DNA from 3 places in the Burkholderia singularis genome. Region 1 is predicted to be linked to each of the others. Evidence: predicted binding sites of a transcription regulator. Region 1 holds the regulator's gene; each other region holds the start of a gene.
The links. The regulator LexA, encoded in region 1, represses DNA repair genes until DNA is damaged. The targets are predictions, from matches to a motif close to ACTGTATNNNNATACAGT.
Positions count from the first base shown of each region.

Region 2: the regulator LexA is predicted to act here: its motif matches at 1,781-1,798, upstream of AQ611_RS06715 (PA0069 family radical SAM protein).
Region 3: the regulator LexA is predicted to act here: its motif matches at 1,607-1,624, upstream of recA (recombinase RecA).

Region 1 covers NZ_CP013448.1:2,480,839-2,484,044, reverse strand. Annotated here, with positions in the region: gene AQ611_RS10940 (DUF2939 domain-containing protein) at 1-447, opposite strand, end outside; gene AQ611_RS10935 (hypothetical protein) at 483-803, opposite strand; gene lexA (transcriptional repressor LexA) at 862-1,509, opposite strand; gene AQ611_RS10925 (sulfate ABC transporter substrate-binding protein) at 1,781-2,818, shown strand; gene cysT (sulfate ABC transporter permease subunit CysT) at 2,966-3,206, shown strand, end outside.
Region 2 covers NZ_CP013448.1:1,465,408-1,468,613, reverse strand. Annotated here, with positions in the region: gene AQ611_RS06720 (NINE protein) at 58-525, shown strand; gene AQ611_RS06715 (PA0069 family radical SAM protein) at 581-1,732, opposite strand; gene AQ611_RS06710 (Lrp/AsnC ligand binding domain-containing protein) at 1,857-2,345, opposite strand; gene AQ611_RS06705 (D-amino acid dehydrogenase) at 2,490-3,206, shown strand, end outside.
Region 3 covers NZ_CP013448.1:3,357,110-3,360,315, forward strand. Annotated here, with positions in the region: gene recX (recombination regulator RecX) at 1-442, opposite strand, end outside; gene recA (recombinase RecA) at 442-1,512, opposite strand; gene AQ611_RS14875 (response regulator) at 1,724-2,464, shown strand; gene AQ611_RS14880 (sensor histidine kinase) at 2,479-3,206, shown strand, end outside.

The DNA.
Region 1 (3,206 bases):
GCCGGGCCCCGTGGCCGCTGCGGTGGACGGCTCGCTGCCGGCCGGGTTCAGTTCGGGGGGACGTTCACCAGGCTGAGCGCGTGGCGGTAAACCGCTCATCAACGCGGCGACGCCCTCTGGGGTTGCATACGCATCGACGAGCGGACCGACGAGTGCCGAACCGACGAGTGCACCGATGATGGCCAATGGATTGTCGCGCTGCCGGGCTTCGATACGCTGCATCAATTCATTGGTGAGCTGCTGCTTCAGGCTGCTGCGCAGCGCCGGAAAATCGACGTATTGACTGATCGCGTGGGCGTCGCGCGCGTCGATCGCCTGCTTGATTTGTCTGAGTGCGAGATATGGCGACGCGTACCCATAGACAATCATCGCGACGGCAATAACGAACATCGCGATGATAAAAAGCGGTTTCAGGACCCGTCTTTGCGGATGCGCGATAGCACTCAAACAGCCCCCTCGACGAACGAAATAGCGCTCGAGGATCAGAGACCTTGCTGTGTAAGCGAATGTTCCTCGGCGATGCAGCGATCGATCATGCGGCAGATCGCGTCGACCGTGCCGACCATGATGAACCGGGACGGCCCGTGGTAAACCCTTACCGGTGCACGTCGAGCGGGCTCCGCGTGATGGAGCGCGCTGTTCAGCGATACGCGTGCGAATGCGGGCAGTGCAGACGGCAGCAGCGACGGCTGCACGCCGGCGGCATGCGAATCCTCGACGAGCGGCGCGCAAGGCGTGCGTCCGCGCAGATGGCGCAGGCGGCCAAATTGTCGAAAGGGCAGCAGGCGGGCGAGGCGTTCCATAGGGTCCTCCAGATCCAAGCGAATGGAAAGGCGAAGCTGTAGCGGGGCCAACGGGCGATCAGAATTCGCCCGGGCGAATCAGTCCGACGGCGATACCTTCGAGCGCGAATTCCGCGCTGCCCGCCTTGACAAAGATATTTTCGTAATCCGGGTTTTCGGCGATCAGCTCGACGCCGCCGGCGTGACGCTTCAGGCGCTTGACCGTGACGTCATCGCCAAGCCGCGCGACGATGATCTGGCCATCCTTCGCCTCGCTGCGTTTTTGTACCGCGAGCAAATCTCCGTCGAGGATGCCGGCGTCGCGCATCGACAGCCCGCGCACCTTCAGCAGGTAGTCGGGCTTGCTCGAGAAGAGCGCCGGATCGCACGCGTAATGTTGTGAGATGTGCTCCTGCGCGAGGATCGGGCTGCCTGCGGCGACACGGCCGACGAGCGGCAGCGACAGCTGCATCAGCGCCGCATGCGGCAGCGGAAGCTGATGCGGCGCATCGTCGGTGCCGAGCAAGCGGATGCCGCGCGATGCGCCGGCCGCCAGTTCGATCACGCCCTTGCGCGCAAGCGCGCGCAAGTGCTCCTCGGCGGCGTTCGGCGAGCTGAACCCCAGTTCGGCGGCGATTTCCGCGCGGGTAGGGGGAAAGCCGGAGCGCTCGATCGCGCGGCGGATCAAGTCGAACACTTGCTGCTGACGGGCGGTGAGTTTGATCATGAGATGACTGTATGGATAGACAGTGTCTGTATTTTTATACAGTATCCACGGAAATTCAAGCGTTACTTGAGGTTCGACGCTATCGCATCGTTTCCGCCGTGGCTTCGCGCCGTCCTAGCGGCGTTTCGGCGGCAATAACCGTCCAGCGGCGTTTCATTACCACTTTTGAGTATTAAAAAATAAGGAACGATTATTTTTAATGATGAAACCCGTTCGTTAGACTGGCCCCACCTTGAACTGACGGCCTGCACATACACTTGGAGAACAACGGATGGTCAAGCGCAAAACGGGGTTGGGCAACGGCGCGCGGCGTCTCATCGCATCGGTCGCGCTCGGCGCAGCAGCCGTGCTCGGCGTGCTCACGCCCGCGCTGGCGGACACGACGTTTCTGAACGTCTCGTATGATCCGACGCGCGAGCTGTATCAAGACGTCAATCAGGCGTTCAGCAAGGAGTGGAAAGCCAAGACGGGTGAGACGGTCAATTTCAAGCAGTCGCACGGCGGCTCGGGCGCGCAGGCGCGCTCGGTGCTCGACGGCTTGCAGGCCGACGTCGTGACGCTCGCGCTCGCCTATGACATCGACGCGCTCGCGAACAAGGGCCTCGTCGACAAGGATTGGCAAAAACGTCTGCCGGACAACGCGTCGCCCTATACGTCGACGATCGTGTTTCTCGTGCGCAAGGGCAATCCGAAAGGCATCAAGGACTGGGACGACCTCGTGAAGCCGGGCGTGTCGATCGTCACGCCGAACCCGAAGACCTCGGGCGGCGCGCGCTGGAACTATCTCGCCGCGTGGGCGTATGCGCAGCACAAGCCGGGCGGCAGCGCGGAAACGGCCAAGGAATTCATCACGAAGCTCTATAAGAACGCGGGCGTGCTCGACTCCGGCGCGCGCGGCGCGACCACCAGCTTCGTGCAGCGTGGCATCGGCGACGTGCTGATCGCATGGGAAAACGAGGCGTTTCTGTCGGTCAAGGAATTCGGCGCCGACAAGTTCGAGATCGTCGTGCCGTCGGCCAGCATTCTGGCCGAGCCGCCGGTTGCGGTGGTCGACAAGGTGGTCGACAAGAAGGGCACGCGCAAGCTTGCACAGGCGTATCTGCAGTTCCTGTATAGCAAGGAAGGGCAGGAGATCGCCGCGCGCAACTATTACCGGCCGCGCGCGAAGGATGTGCCGGCCGCGCTGACGAAGCAGTTTCCGAAGCTGAAGCTGTACACGGTCGACGACACGTTCGGCGGCTGGACGCAAGCGCAGAAAACGCATTTCGCCGACGGCGGCGTGTTCGATTCGATCTACAAGCCGCAATAAGCCGGCGCGATAAGCGCCCGGTTGGACGCCGCGCGCGGCCCGCGCCGGTGCCGCCGGCGCAGATGGCGAACCGGACGGTGTTCGTGCTGTAGTGGCGCGAGCACCGTCCGGCGCCCCCATGTGCATCATCCAGGAAGAGCATTCCGCATGACGACGTTTACCTTGCGCAAACCGAGCGCGTTGCCGGGATTCGGTGTGACGCTCGGCATCACGCTGGCTTATTTGAGCCTCGTGGTGCTGATTCCGCTCGCCGCGACTTTTCTGAAAACGGCAACGCTTACCTGGGATCAGTTCGTCGCCGCGACGACATCGCCGCGTGTGCTTGCGTCGTACCGGCTGACGTTTCTCGCCGCGCTTGGCGGCGCGCTCGTCAACGCGGTGTTCGGTT
Region 2 (3,206 bases), 1.0 Mb from region 1:
CGCGGCGCTCCGGCAACCCGGATGCGTTCGCATAGAAAGACCCTCAACCGGCAAGTCATGTCAAGCAGCCCGTCCACGCCGCCTCGCTTCCGATCGAAGACCCTCACCGCTCTGCTCGCTTTCCTGTTCGGCTCACTCGGCGCGCACCGCTTCTATCTGTACGGCTGGAAAGATCTCGCAGGCTGGGCACACGTACTTGCAACGATCATCGGCATCCCTGGCTTCCTGCTGCTCGCGGCGACGCAGCGTACTGCAACGCTCGGCTGGGGCCTCGCGTTACCCGGCGCGATTTCGCTGCTCGCGGCGTTTCTCGCTGCACTCGTCTACGGACTGCGCGCCGACGACAAATGGGATTCCCAATTCAATGCCGGCACCGGCCGGCATAGCCGATCGGGCTGGAGCGTCGTGTTCATTGTGATTTTCTCGCTGCTGATCGGCGCATTCCTGCTCATGACGGGGCTCGCACTCGCCTTCCAGACGTATTTCGAGGCCCAGGTCGAAGCCGCGAAGCAGATTTCGCAATAACGGGCGCGCACCCGCGATCGACGCACCAAGATCCGAAGGCAGCGGAAATCGATGCTCAAAACAAGTCCAATTGCGGACTTTCGCCCGCCGGCGCCGCAATGCGCCGCGGCCTCGCGACGACGGATGGACGTGGCGGCGCACGAAACTGCGTGAAATCGAGAATACCGCGCGTCCGCTCGTTGAGCCCGTAACGCTTGACCGCCATCCGAAAGCGCTGCTTGAGCACATCCGCCCACATTCCGTCCCCTTTCATCCGCGTACTGAAATTGGCGTCATAGTCCTTCCCGCCACGCATGTCGCGCACGCGAGCCATCACCCGCTCAGCGCGATCAGGGAAATGGGCAGCTAGCCATTCGGTAAAAAGCGGCGCCACCTCCCATGGCAAGCGCAGCACGATATAACTGGCGTGCGTTGCGCCTGCGTCCGCGCAAGCTTCAAGCACGCGTTCGAGATCGGGCTCCGTAACGAACGGAATCATCGGCGCGACGCTCACACCGACCGGCACGCCCGCTTCGCTCAGCGTCCGGATCGTCCGGAGCCGGCGGGAGGGCGTTGCCGCACGCGGCTCAAGCGCACGCGCAAGCTCGGCATCGAGCGTCGTGATCGTGACCGCCGCCATCACCTGCCCGCGTGCCGCCATCGGCGCAAGCAGATCCAGATCGCGCTCGATCAACGACGACTTCGTGATCGCCGCAAACGGCTGGCCATGATCGTGCATCACCTGAATCACCTGCCGCGTGATCCGCAGATCGCGCTCGACTGGCTGATACGCGTCAGTACTGACGCCAAGCGCAATCGGCTCCGGCACGTAGCGAGGCTTCGCGAGTTCGCGTTCGAGCAACTCGGCCGCGTTCACCTTCGCATAGATCCGGCTTTCGAAATCAAGCCCCGGCGACAGCCCGAGGTAGCTGTGCGTCGGCCTCGCGAAACAATAAATGCAACCATGTTCACAGCCCCGATACGGGTTCAGCGACACGTTGAACGGAATGTCCGGCGACGCGTTGCGCGTGAGGATGGTTCTCGCGCGCTCCTCGAATACCTGCGTGCGCAACACCGGCGGCTCGCCGTCCTCGCCGCGCTGCCAACCGTCGTCGACCATCTCGCGCTCGAGTGTCTCGTAACGCCCTTGCAGATTGCCGACCGCACCGCGCCCTTTGCGCGGCACGGGCGGCGCCACCGGATATTCGACGTCGGATCGATCGCTCATCACACCCCTCGGAAGCAGCCACGGCCGCCACCGAACACGGCCGCCGATACTGTATATTTATACAGCATTCGATCCGCCGCGCCAAGCGCTTCGTATCCGCCGACCTACCCGGGCAATCGCACTCTCATTCTCCGACCGAGATCGTCAGCGTCTCCTTGATCTCCTCCATCACGACATAACTCTTCGACTGCACCGCACCCGGCAATTGCAGCAGAATGTCGCCAAGCAGTTTCCGGTAGTCGGCCATCTCGCCGATCCGCGCCTTGATCAGGTAGTCGAAATCGCCGGACACGAGATGACATTCGAGCACCTCGTCGATCTTCATCACCTCCCGGCGGAACTGCTCGAACATGTTGCCGTTCTTGTGGTCGAGCGTGATCTCGACGAACACCAACAGCGCCGCGCCGAGTTGCGCCGGATCGACATGCGCGTGATAGCCGGTGATCACGCCATCACGCTCCATGCGCCGCACCCGCTCGATACAAGGCGTGACGGTCAGACCGACCCGCTCGGCGAGATCCTTCATCGCCATCCGGCCATCCATTTGCAGAAGCTTCAGAATGCGCCGGTCGAGCTTGTCGAGCGCGCGTACTGGCTGACGTTGAGTTCTCATCGGTTTTTACTGAAAATCAGAAAAATACAATAACAAAACCTAGACACTCAAAAATACCATAGCGAAAAAAACTAGGTCGGATGAAGACTGCAGGATCCATCGGTCAACTCGCGCATCATCCGCCGTTTTCGAACTGGAGCAGCTATGCGTGTGGTTATTTTGGGCAGCGGCGTGGTCGGCGTGGCGAGCGCTTATTATCTGGCACGCGCGGGGCATGAAGTCACCGTGATCGATCGCGAGGCCGGCCCCGCGCTCGAAACGAGCTTTGCGAACGCCGGCCAGATCTCGCCAGGCTACGCGGCGCCATGGGCGGCGCCGGGCGTGCCGCTGAAGGCGCTCAAATGGATGTTCGAAAAGCACGCGCCGCTTGCGATCCGCCTCGACGGCACGCGCTTCCAGCTGCAATGGATGTGGCAGATGTTGCGCAATTGCAGCGCCGAGCGCTACACCTTGAATAAGGGCCGCATGGTCCGTCTCGCCGAATACAGCCGCGACTGCCTGCAGGCGCTGCGCGCCGACACCGGCATCCAATACGAAGGCCGCACGGGCGGCACGCTTCAGGTATTTCGCACGCAGCAGCAGCTCGACGGCGCCGCGAAGGACATCGCCGTACTGCGCGATGCGAACGTGCCGTTCGAGTTGCTGTCGGCAAGCGAGTTGCAAAAGGCCGAGCCGGCGCTTGCCGCCGTCTCGCACAAGCTGACGGGCGGCCTGCGGCTGCCGGGCGACGAAACGGGCGACTGCCAGCTTTTCACGACGCGCCTGGCCGCGCTCGCCGAGCAACTCGGCGTGACATTCCGCTTCAATACGCGCATCGACGCGCTCGCGATCGCGGGCGGCAAGATCGCCGGCGTGCAATGC
Region 3 (3,206 bases), 880 kb from region 1:
CGCCTTCGATGGAAATAGCGGAAGATCGTGATGCGCGCCGCCGCGACCGCGAAACGGATTGGCTTGTACGCGTATAGACATCGCCGCCCGCACTGCCGCCCTCGCTCACCGCCGACGAAAACATGGGTCGCGCCATGGCACCGCTCGCCGCGCGTCGGCGCGCGTCATCATGCGCGCCAAAGGATTCGTCCGGCTCGAACGAATCGGCAGAAACGAACGGATTATGTGAATCGTGCAAATCATGCGATTCATGGGCGGCCGGCCGCTCAAACGAAACGAGGGCGTCATCGTCTGACGCCCCCGCTGCCGGACGGCCTGTTGGCCGCCCGTCGCTCGAATCCGCAGTGCGCGTATGCCGCCTGGCGCGGCCGCTGCCGGCAGAAGCCGCCTGCATGCCGTGTGCCGTGGAATGCGGCCCCGCGCCCTCCCGGTTCTTGCGCATTACTCTTCTTCGTCGAGAAACTCGGCTTCGGAGCCCGCGCCCTGCGGCATCGCGGCAACGCCAAGCGACTCGCGAATGCGATTCTCGATCTCCCGGGCAATTTCCGAATTCTCACGCAGGAACTCGCGAGCGTTGTCCTTACCCTGACCGATCTTCTCGCCGTTATAGCTGTACCACGCGCCCGCCTTGTCGACAATTTTCGCCTGTACGCCCAAATCGATGATTTCGCCCTGGCGCGAAATACCCTCACCATACAGGATATCGAAGATCGCTTCGCGGAACGGCGGCGACACCTTGTTTTTCACAACCTTCACGCGCGTTTCGTTGCCGATCACTTCGTCGTTCTTCTTGATCGAGCCGATCCGGCGAATATCGAGACGCACCGACGAATAGAACTTGAGCGCGTTGCCGCCTGTCGTGGTTTCCGGATTGCCGAACATCACGCCGATCTTCATCCGGATCTGGTTGATGAAAATCACGAGGCAGTTCGTGCGCTTGATCGTACCCGTCAGCTTACGCAGCGCCTGCGACATCAAGCGTGCCTGCAAACCCGGCAGCGCATCGCCCATCTCGCCTTCGATTTCGGCCTTCGGCACGAGCGCCGCGACCGAGTCGATCACGATCATGTCGATCGAGCCCGAGCGCACAAGCGCATCGACGATTTCAAGCGCTTGTTCGCCCGTATCCGGCTGGGAAATCAGCAGCTCGGGCACATTCACGCCCAGCTTCGACGCGTATTGGACATCGAGCGCGTGCTCCGCGTCGATGAACGCCGCAGTGCCGCCGATCTTCTGCATCTCTGCGATCACTTGCAGCGTCAGTGTCGTCTTGCCGGACGATTCCGGCCCGTAGATCTCGACCACGCGCCCGCGCGGCAGGCCACCGACACCGAGCGCGATATCGAGGCCGAGCGAGCCCGTCGACACCACCTGGATATCTTCGACTGCCTCGCCGTCACCGAGCCGCATGATCGACCCTTTGCCGAACTGCTTCTCGATCTGCGCAAGCGCAGCGGCCAACGCCTTGCTCTTTTCCGCAGTCAGCCCGGAGCCTTTCTTGCTTTCTTCCATGAATCGTCCTTTGCTATGATGAGCAGCGTCTGATACAGACGCACCCGCCCCGGCCAGAAGCTGCGCATGAGCCGTTAGGTGCGCGAATGCAGATACTGTATAAAAAAACAGTGGTTTGTGCAAGCCCTCGTTGTGGCCGCGCACCAACCGGTATCTTTCGGAGACAGCCGCGCGCAGCGCCACGCCGCAGCAGCGGCATCGGTTGCGCATCATGCGAATTCTCATCGCCGAAGACGACAGCATACTCGCGGACGGACTCACCCGGTCACTCCGCCAATCGGGCTATGCGGTCGATCACGTGAAGAACGGCGCCGACGCCGACACCGCGCTGTCCATGCAGACGTTCGACCTGCTGATCCTCGATCTCGGCCTGCCGAAGCTGCCCGGCCTCGACGTGCTGCGCCGTCTGCGCTCGCGCAATTCGAACCTGCCCGTGCTGATCCTGACCGCCGCGGACAGCGTCGACGAGCGTGTGAAAGGACTCGATCTCGGCGCCGACGACTACATGGCCAAACCATTCGCGCTCACCGAACTCGAGGCGCGGGTGCGCGCGTTGACCCGCCGCGGCGCGGGCGGCGGCCCGACCGTCGTGCGGCATGGTGCGCTCACGTTCGACCAGGTCGGCCGCGTCGCGTATGCGCACGATCGCGCGCTCGACCTGTCCGCGCGCGAACTCGGTTTGCTCGAAGTGCTGCTGCAGCGGATCGGCCGCCTCGTGTCGAAGGAGCAGCTCGTCGAGCATCTCTGCGAATGGGGCGACGAGGTCAGCAACAATGCGATCGAGGTCTACGTGCACCGGCTGCGCAAGAAGATCGAGCCAAGCGGCGTGCGCATCGCAACCGTGCGCGGCCTCGGCTATTGCCTGGAGAAATCCGCGCCCCCCGCCGAGAGCGACTCGACGGCGCCGGCGCAGCCGCGCACCGAGGCCGCCGCAGGCCCGTCGCTGCGCTGACGCGCGACCAAGCCATGGCCACGCCGGCCCGTCCCGCGGCAGCCGCGCGCCGCCCGACCGCCGCGGCATCCGCCGCGCGCGACTCGCGCTACGACAACCCGTTCGCGCCACCCGACGAAGCCGACGCCGCCGACGGCGCGCGCCCGCGCTCGCTGTTCGGCGAAATTCTCGACTGGATGCTCGCGCCGCTGCTGTTGCTGTGGCCGATGAGCATCGCCGTCACCTACCTCGTCGCCAAGACGATCGCGAACGGTCCATTCGACCGCGCGCTCGAAGCCGACGCCTACGTGCTCGCGCGGCAGATCACCGCCGTCAATGGCGTCGCCGAGTTGAAGCTGCCGCAGACGACGCTCGATCTGCTGCGCGCCGACAATGTCGACAGCGTGTATTTCCAAGTGCTCGGCACGCGCGGCGAACTCGTCGCGGGCGAGGCCGACCTGCCGCTGCCGCATGACGACGACCGCCCGCCACCCGGCGTCGTCGTGTTCCGCGACGATCTGCTGCGCGGCAACGACGTGCGCGTCGCCTACACCACCGTCGCATTGCCCGGCGCGGCGAGCGGCACAAAAGCAAGCGCAGCCGGCCCGGCCGCGATGACCGCGCAGCCCGTGCTCGTACAAGTGGGCGAAACGCTCGACAAGCGCAACGCCCTCGCCAACGACATCATCAAAGGCGTGATCCTGCCGCAGTTCGTGATTCTGCCGCTCGCGATCCTGCTCGTCTGGTTCGGGCTGTCGCGCGG